DNA from 2 places in the Leifsonia sp. ZF2019 genome. Region 2 is predicted to be linked to the other one. Evidence: predicted binding sites of a transcription regulator. Region 2 holds the regulator's gene; the other holds the start of a gene.
What was found. Region 2 encodes LexA, which represses DNA repair genes until DNA is damaged. Its sites were predicted from a motif close to TCGAACANNTGTTCGA; they were not measured.
Positions count from the first base shown of each region.

Region 1: uvrA (excinuclease ABC subunit UvrA) is a predicted target of LexA. The motif match lies at 1,881-1,896, and genes of this name have one in related genera.

Region 1 is NZ_CP065037.1:2,333,920-2,338,335, forward strand. It holds gene uvrA (excinuclease ABC subunit UvrA) at 1-1,819, opposite strand, end outside; gene IT072_RS11445 (hypothetical protein) at 1,975-2,514, opposite strand; gene IT072_RS11450 (DUF58 domain-containing protein) at 2,511-3,929, opposite strand; gene IT072_RS11455 (AAA family ATPase) at 3,926-4,416, opposite strand, start outside.
Region 2 is NZ_CP065037.1:2,630,799-2,635,214, reverse strand. It holds gene metE (5-methyltetrahydropteroyltriglutamate--homocysteine S-methyltransferase) at 1-1,492, shown strand, start outside; gene IT072_RS12880 (metallopeptidase family protein) at 1,574-1,924, shown strand; gene lexA (transcriptional repressor LexA) at 2,017-2,700, opposite strand; gene IT072_RS12870 (LysM peptidoglycan-binding domain-containing protein) at 2,941-3,309, shown strand; gene IT072_RS12865 (histidinol-phosphate transaminase) at 3,393-4,416, shown strand, end outside.

The sequences.
Region 1 (4,416 bases), 300 kb from region 2:
AATGCACGACGTGACCGCCGTTGACGCCCGCGCCCGGACCGATGTCGACGACCCAGTCGGCGGTGCGGATGGTGTCCTCGTCGTGCTCGACCACGATGAGCGTGTTGCCGAGGTCGCGGAGGGCCACGAGCGTGTCGATCAGGCGCCGGTTGTCACGCTGGTGCAGGCCGATGCTCGGCTCGTCGAGCACGTAGAGCACGCCGGTCAGCCCCGACCCGATCTGAGTGGCGAGCCGGATGCGCTGCGCCTCGCCACCGGACAGCGTGGCCGCCGCCCGCGAGAGGTCGAGGTAGCTGAGTCCGACCTGGATCAGGAAGTCGAGGCGGATCTTGATCTCGCGCAGCACCTGGGCGGCGATCTTCTGCTCGCGTTCGGTGAGGTGCAGCTTCTCCATGAACGCGCGGGCGTCGCTGAGGCTCAGCTCCGACGTGTCCGCGATGCTCGCACCGTGGACGTGCACGGCGAGCACCTCGGGCTTGAGGCGCTTGCCCTTGCAGACCGGGCACGGAACCTCGCGCAGGTACTCGGCCCAGCGTGCGCGCTGCGTGTCGGTCTCGGCCTGCAGGTACTGGCGCTCGATGTACGGCACCACGCCCTCGAAGCCGGAGGTGTACGACATCTCGCGTCCGTACCGGTTCTTCCAGCGGACCTTGACCTCGAAGTTGTCGCCGTGGAGCACCGCGTCGCGCACGTTCTCCGGGAGCTTCTTCCACGGGGTCGTCAGCGAGAACTTCAGGTCACGAGCGAGCCCGTCGAGCAGCTTCTCGTAGTAGTTGAAGAGCCCTTTGCCCTGCGTGGTCCAGGGGACGATCACGCCCTCCGCGATGCTCAGCTCGTCGTCGCCGAGCAGGAGGTCGTCGTCGACCGACATGCGGGTGCCGAGGCCGGAGCACTCGGGGCACGCGCCGAACGGCGCATTGAACGAGAACGTGCGCGGCTCGATCTCGGTGAGCTGGATCGGGTGGCCGTTCGGGCAGGAGAGCTTCTCGCTGAAGTTCTGCCAGGCCTCCGGTCCCTCACGGTCGACGAAGTTGACCTGGACGAGACCGTCCGTGAGCCGCAGCGCGGTCTCGAGCGAATCCGTCAGACGGGTCAGGATGTCGGGGCCGGCCACGAGACGGTCCACGATGACCGAGATGTCGTGCTTGTACTGCTTCTTGAGCGTCGGCGGTTCCGCGAGCTGGATCATCTCGCCGTCGACCAGCGCGCGCGAGTAACCGCCCGCCGCGAGCTCCTTGAAGAGGTCGACGAACTCGCCCTTCTTCTGCGAGACGACCGGGCTGACCACCATGTAGCGGGTGCCCGCCTCCAGCTCCATCAGCTGGTCGGCGATCTGCTGCACCGTCTGCCGCTGGATCTTCTCGCCGCAGATCGGGCAGTGCGGCACGCCGATGCGCGCCCAGAGCAGACGCATGTAGTCGTAGATCTCGGTGATCGTTCCGACGGTCGAGCGCGGGTTGCGGTTCGTCGACTTCTGATCGATCGACACCGCGGGGCTGAGACCCTCGATGAAGTCGACGTCGGGGCGGTCGACCTGTCCGAGGAACTGACGCGCGTAGGCCGACAGCGACTCGACGTACCTGCGCTGCCCCTCCGCGAAGATCGTGTCGAACGCGAGAGACGACTTGCCCGAGCCCGACAGGCCGGTGAACACGACGAGGGAGTCGCGCGGGATCTCGAGGTCGACATCGTGCAGGTTGTGCACACGCGCGCCCCGGACGCTCAGGTGCGACCCCGTGACCCTGGCGATGCTCCCCTGCGGCTGATGGCTCTGCGCCTGACCCTGGATACCCTGCCCCTGAATACTCACTCGTCCCATTTTCCGCTAGTTCTCGACGGCGTCGGCCCGTGTTCGCCGACCGCGCACGCGCGCCGGCGGTTCGAAGTTTTGTTCGATTCTAGCGCCTCCGCGGCGGGTCGGGGCCCGCACGCGCGAGTCTAGGCGCGACCACCGACATCGGGGACCCCTCCCGGTCACCCCCGACGCGGCCGCAGGAGGAAGACCGCGACGAGGACGGCGATGGCCAGGATCGCGGCACCGGCCACGATCGCCATCGCGCCGACGCCCTGCTCCGGCCGCAGCAGGAGGATCACGACGGCGACCGCCTGCACCGGGAGCTGGATCGCGATCAGCCGCCGTACCCCGGGGAGCAGCACGGCGGGTTGGAGGCGGGCGCGGACGGGCACGGCGAGCATCCACCCCGCCAGCACGTGCAGCACGTGCACGCCGACGATCAGCGCGAGGAGGCGCGCGGAGACGCCTTCGGCCGGCTCCAGGAGAGCGGAGAAGGCCAGCACGGCAATGAGCAGCCACGCCGTCCGCCAACGCGGCACGACGACGGTCACCGCCGCGAGGGCGACGCCGATCACGGGCCACGGACCGCTGGGCGCCGCCGACAGCGCCAGGGGGACGGCGATCAGAGCGAACGCGACCCGCAGCGACAAACCGGGGAGCGTCCACGGGAGCCCGGTCACCTCCGCCCGGGACTCCCGGGCGTCGGGCGTCGGGCTCATGCGGGCCTGCCCGCGGTCGTGCGGCGCCGGGGTGCAGCGAGCCGGCGCAGGGCGGAGTCCCGATCCGGGGACGTCCACACCAGCAGGTCCGCGCCCGCCGCCCGCAACCGCTCGAGCCGGACGGCCCGCTCGGCCGCCACCACCCGGAGGGCGACCTGCTCCCGCGCCGTGAGCGTCGCGGCGCGCAGCGGAGGGAGGACGTCCACCGCGATCACGCGATGCCCTGCAGCGCGCCAGGTCAGGGCCAACCGCAGCGGCTGGTCGTCGAGGAACGTGGAGAGCACGTAGACCAGCGCACCGGTGGCCAGCCGGGGGACGCGTACGCGATCGCCGACGGCGCGGCGCGCTGTGGTCGTCTCGATGCGGCGGAGTACCGCCTCCCTGTGCCGCGAGCCCGAGCGCGGGGGAAGGGCGCGCGCGGCGTCGGCGATATCGTCGAAGCCGACCCGGTCGGCGACGGCCGCGTACGCCGTCGCGAGCGAGACCGCGGCCTCCCTCGCCACGTCGAGCGAGCGCAGGCCGGCCCGCGGGTGCGGTGCAGCCCAGTCCGCCACCTCGCCCGGGAGGTCGTCGCGGGCATCCAGGACGAGCTGGACCGCCGCGTCGGAGGTCGCCGTCGTGCGGCGCACGTAGAGCTCACCGGGGCGCTGCGCTCGACGGGCCGTCGCCTTCCAGTCGATCCGCCGCAGCCGGTCGCCGGCACGATAGCGGTCGACATCGCGGAACTCGCCGCCGTCGCCCGGCCTGCTGGACACGTGCTGCCCCGTGAGGCCCTGCAGGCGAGCGGGCAGCGGAAGGCTCCGGATCGGCAGCGCCGCGGGCCGCACGACGCGAACGACCGTCGCGGCGGCCCCTGGCACGTCGGGGTCGCCCGTCCACGAGGCGTCCGCGCCGATCGCACGCCCCTCGACCAGGACGACGCGCTGCGGCCCGGAGTGCCCGACCGCGACGCCGACACGGAGCTGCGTCGCGGCCCTCGGCGTGAGCACCGTGTCGACGGGTGCGCGGTCCGCCGGGGTGATCCGGAGCTGGATCGCGTCCGGATGGCTGCCGGGCGCCGCCGCGGCGGAAACGGCGACTGCGACGCGAGCGGTCGCACCGTCGTCGCGGGCGGGCTCCCCCGCCCCGGCGATGCCCGGCGCCGGCTCCGAGCCGTCGACCGCAGCCACGGCGTGCGCCCTCATCGTGACGGCGCTCCCGTCGCGCGGGCGGCGCACCCGGTCGCCCAGGACGGCCAGGAGCAGCGGCGCCGCGACCAGCACCAGCTCGACGCGCCCGAACAGGAAAGCGGCGGTCATGCACACGGCGGCCACCAGCGCGGCCCCGGTCTGAGCCGGACTGGGAACGCGACGCAACGGCGATCCCGCACTCTTCCCGTCCGGCGCAGCACCGGCGCGCGATGCGCTGTCCGTCATACGCCCGCCGACCCCTCCACGTGCTCCGGGGCGCGCGTGCCGACCGCCGGCGGCCCCGGCACGGCGGCGACCACCTCTGCAACGACGTCCTGCGCGCTGACGCCGCCTGTCCAAGCCGACACCGTCAGCGTGAGCCGGTGGGCGAGCACCGGGACGGCGACGCGCTTGACATCGTCGGGGAGGACGAAGTCGCGCCCGGCCAACACCGCCAGCGCGCGGGCCATCAGCAGCAGCCCCTGCGACCCGCGTGGCGAGGCCCCCACCTCGACCGAGCGGTGGCGGCGGGTCGCGGCGGCCAGAGCCACGCAGTATGCGGCGATGTCGGGGTCGACGTCCACTCGCTCCACGCCCGCCTGCATGGCGAGCAGCGTGTCCGCGTCTGTCACCGGTGCCACGGCGGCGACCTCGCGTCGTCGTGCGACCCGTGCGAGCAGCACCTGGCGCTCCCCCACCGCGTCCGGATAGCCAACGCTCAGCCGCACCATGA
Region 2 (4,416 bases):
CCGGGGCTCGCTGCCGTCCGGGCTGGACGCGGCGACAGCCGGGTCGCTCGCGACCAAGACCGTCGTCGGCGGCGTGATCGACGGCCACAACATCTGGCGCGGCGATCTCGAGGCCGCGTTCGGCACGCTCACCGAGCTGCTGTCGCTCAGCCCCGACGTCGCCGTCTCCACCTCCACCTCGCTGCTGCACGTGCCGCACGACGTCGAGGACGAGCCCGACCTCGACGCTCGCCTGAAGGGGTGGCTCGCGTTCGCCGACCAGAAGGTCGGGCAGGTCGCCGTGCTGGCCCGCGGCCTGGTGGACGGCCACGAGGCCATCCAGGACGAGCTCACGGCGGCGACCGCGTCGCTCGCGGACCGCGCCTCCGCCCCGGGCGTCCGGGTCGACGCGGTGCGCGCCCGCGAGGCCGCGCTCACCGAGGCCGACTTCCGCCGCGGCGCCTACGAGGACCGGCTCGCGGCCCAGGACGCGGCGCTCGGCCTGCCGTTCCTCCCGACCACGACCATCGGCTCCTTCCCGCAGACCGGCGACATCCGCCGCTCCCGCGCACAGTTGGTGAAAGGGCTCATCACCGAGGCGGAGTACCTCGCCAGGATGCAGGCCGAGATCAAGCGCGTCGTCGACCTGCAGGAGGAGATCGGCATCGACGTCATCGTGCACGGCGAGCCCGAGCGCAACGACATGGTGCAGTACTTCGCGGAGAACCTCGACGGGTTCGCCGTCACCCAGAACGGCTGGGTGCAGTCCTATGGATCGCGCTGCACGCGTCCGTCCATCCTGTGGGGGGACGTCTCGCGACCGAAGCCGATCACGGTGGACTGGTCGACGTACACGCAGAGCCTCACCGACAAGCCGGTCAAGGGGATGCTGACGGGTCCGGTGACGATCCTCGCCTGGTCGTTCGTGCGCGACGACCAGCCGCTCGGCGAGACCGCCCGCCAGGTCGCGCTCGCGCTGCGCGACGAGATCGAGGACCTCGAGGCCGCGGGCATCCGCGTCGTCCAGGTGGACGAGCCCGCGCTGCGCGAGCTGCTGCCGCTGAAGCGTGCCGCGCAGGACGAGTACCTGGACTGGTCGGTCGGCTCCTTCCGGCTCGCGACGGCCGGCGTGCGCGACGAGACGCAGATCCACACCCACCTCTGCTACTCGGAGTTCGGTGTGGTCATCGACGCGATCCGCAACCTCGACGCCGACGTCACCAGCATCGAGGCCGCGCGCAGCCGCATGGAGGTCGTGCACGACGTCCAGACCTCCGGCTTCGAGCACGGCATCGGCCCGGGCGTCTACGACATCCACTCGCCGCGCGTCCCCTCCGTCGCCGAGGTCACCGAGCTGCTCGAGACGGCGCTCGGCGCGATCCCCGGTCGCCAGCTCTGGGTCAACCCGGACTGCGGACTGAAGACACGGGGATACGACGAGACTGTCGCATCGCTCCGCAACATCATCGAGGCGACGCGCGCGGTGCGCGAGCGCGTGTCCGTCGAGGCCTGACCCTCCCGGTCGCCGAAGGGCGTCGTTCCGCCGTGGGCGGACGGCGCCCCTCTGCCGTGCCCCGTGCGCGAGGATGGGCGCATGGTGCAGATGACCGACGCCGAGTTCGAGGAGCTGGTGGGCGCCGTGTTCGACGCGCTGCCGGACGCGATCGTCGGGCACCTCGACAACGTGGCGTTCCTCATCCAGGACCAGCCGTCGGGGGAGCGGCCGCGCCTGTTCGGGCTCTACAGCGGACGGCCGCTGACGACCCGCGGCGTCTATGGATTCGGTGAGCTGCCGGACCGCATCACGCTGTTCCGCAACAACCTGGAGGAGAGCTGCTCGGACGTCGACGAGCTGCGCGCCCGTGTGCGGGTGACACTGGTGCACGAGATCGGGCACTACTACGGCCTCGACGACGCGAAGCTGCAGGAGCTCGGCTGGGCCTGATGCGCGCGCATCCCCATGCCCATGTGGACTAAATAACGCCTATCGGCTCCGCAAACGCGACATTTGGTCCAAATCGTGACGCCCGGGAGGGGTCAGACGGCGCGGAGGACGGCGACGACCTTGCCGAGGATCTGCGCGTAGTCGCCCAGGATCGGCTCGAAGTTGGAGTTGCGCGGCAGCAGCCACGTGTGGCCGTCACGCTGCCGGAAGACCTTGACGGTGGCCTCCTCGTCGAGCATCGCCGCCACGATGTCGCCGTTCTCCGCGGTGTTCTGCTGGCGCACCACGACCCAGTCGCCGTCGGTGATGGCGGCGTCGATCATCGACTCGCCGACGACCTTGAGCATGAAGAGCTCGCCGTTGCCGACCAGCTGGCGGGGGAGGGGGAAGACCTCCTCCACCTGTTGCTCGGCCGTGATCGGCACGCCGGCGGCGATGCGGCCGACGAGTGGGACCATCGCGGCGTCGCCGACAGGGGTCTGGTTCTCGTAGTCGACGGACTCGGACGACGACGACGGCAGGTCGATGAGGATCTCGAGGGCGCGGGGGCGGTTCGGGTCGCGGCGCAGGTACCCGCTCAGCTCCAGCTGGTTGAGCTGGTGAGTGACCGACGAGAGGGAGGAGAGGCCGACGGCGTCGCCGATCTCGCGCATGCTCGGCGGATAGCCCCGCTGGTTCACGGACTTCTGGATCACGTCGAGGATGGCGAGCTGCTTCTCGCTGAGGTTCTTTCGGCGGCGCGTGCCGCCCCGCGGAGCCTGATTCTCGTTCGACACGCTCGTCCCTTCGTGAGCTCGACCGCATCCGCTCGTCCCGAATGTCGGTGGTGCCTGGAAAGGTGAAGTCCAGACAATCGAAACTGTATCCACGATACGGCCGGAAACAAACATGTGTTCGAGTGTGTCTCGAAATCCGTGGGCGGATTTCTCGGGCGCATCGGGTCTTGCGGTTTCGGACATTCGAAGATACATTCGGAACACAGCTTCGCATCAGCGACGCACGAGGAGGTCACGGCCATGAGCACGACGGTGATGGTGAGCAGCACGATTCCCGCTCTTCCCGCGGGCGCACGCACGCGGCTGCGTCTCACGCGACGCGGTCGGGCTGTGCTGACGACGCTCGCGGCTCTCCCGCTCATCCTCGGAGCCCTGGTGTTCGCGCTCAATGGGGGCGGCGCCGTGGCGACCAGCGAGCAGGCCCACGTGGCCTTCCAGCACGTGACGGTGGAGTCGGGCGACTCGCTCTGGACGGTCGCGGAGCGCATCGCGCCGAGCGCCGATCCTCGCGACGTCATCGCCGACCTGGTGCAGCTGAACGGGCTCGACGCCTCCGGCGTCGTGTCGCCCGGGCAGCAGCTCGCGGTCCCGACCAAGTACGAGCACTGAGACCAAGTACGAGCACTGAGCAGCGCGATCGACCGGGCGTCATACGGGGGAGTCGTGCCGGTCGACCTGGCTAGCATGGAGTGGTGACCTCCCTTTCCGATCTCCCGATCCGTGATGACCTGCGTGGACGGACGCCGTACGGTGCCCCGCAGAAGTCGGTTCCCGTCGCTCTCAACGTGAACGAGAACACGCATCCGGTGCCGGAGGACGTCGCGGCGGACATCGTCTCCCGCGTCGCGGTCGCCATCACGGGCGTCAACCGCTACCCCGACCGCGAGTTCACGGAGTTGCGCGAGGCCTTCGCGCGCTACCTCGGCCACGGCCTCGACGCGAGCCGGATCTGGGCGGCGAACGGATCCAACGAAGTGCTGCAGCACATCCTGCAGGCGTTCGGAGGGCCGGGCCGCAGCCTGCTCGGGTTCGCCCCGACGTACTCGATGTACCCGTTGCTCGCATCCGGCACCGGCACCGACTGGATCGCCGGGCCGCGCGACACCGACTACGAGCTGACGCCGGAGACCGCCGCGGCGGAGATCCGCCGCACCGACCCCGACATCGTCATCCTCTGTTCGCCCAACAACCCCACCGGCACCCCGCTGGGCCTCGCGACGATCGAAGCCGCGTATGACGCGGCCCGTGGCATCGTCGTCGTGGACGAGGCCTACGCCGAGTTCATGCCCGAGGGAGAGCCGTCCGCTCTCGCTCTGCTCGACGGGCGCCCCCGTCTCCTGGTCTCGCGGACCATGAGCAAGGCCTTCGCCTTCGCCGGCGCCCGCGTCGGCTATCTCGCCGCCGACCCGGCCGTCGTCGACGCCCTTCGTCTGGTGCGCCTCCCGTACCACCTGTCGGCGCTGACCCAGGCGGCGGCGGTGGGCGCCCTCGCCCACGCGGACGAGATGCTCGCGATGGTGGGGGAGATCCGGCAGCAGCGCGACCGGCTCGTCGTCGAACTCGCGGCCCTGGGATACGCGCCGCACCGCAGCGGCAGCAACTTCGTGCTGTTCGGCGGAGTGGAGGACCCGCACGCGGTCTTCGAGGCGCTGTTGGAGCGCGGCATCCTGATCCGCGACGTGGGCATCCCGAACCACTTGCGGGTAACCGCGGGGA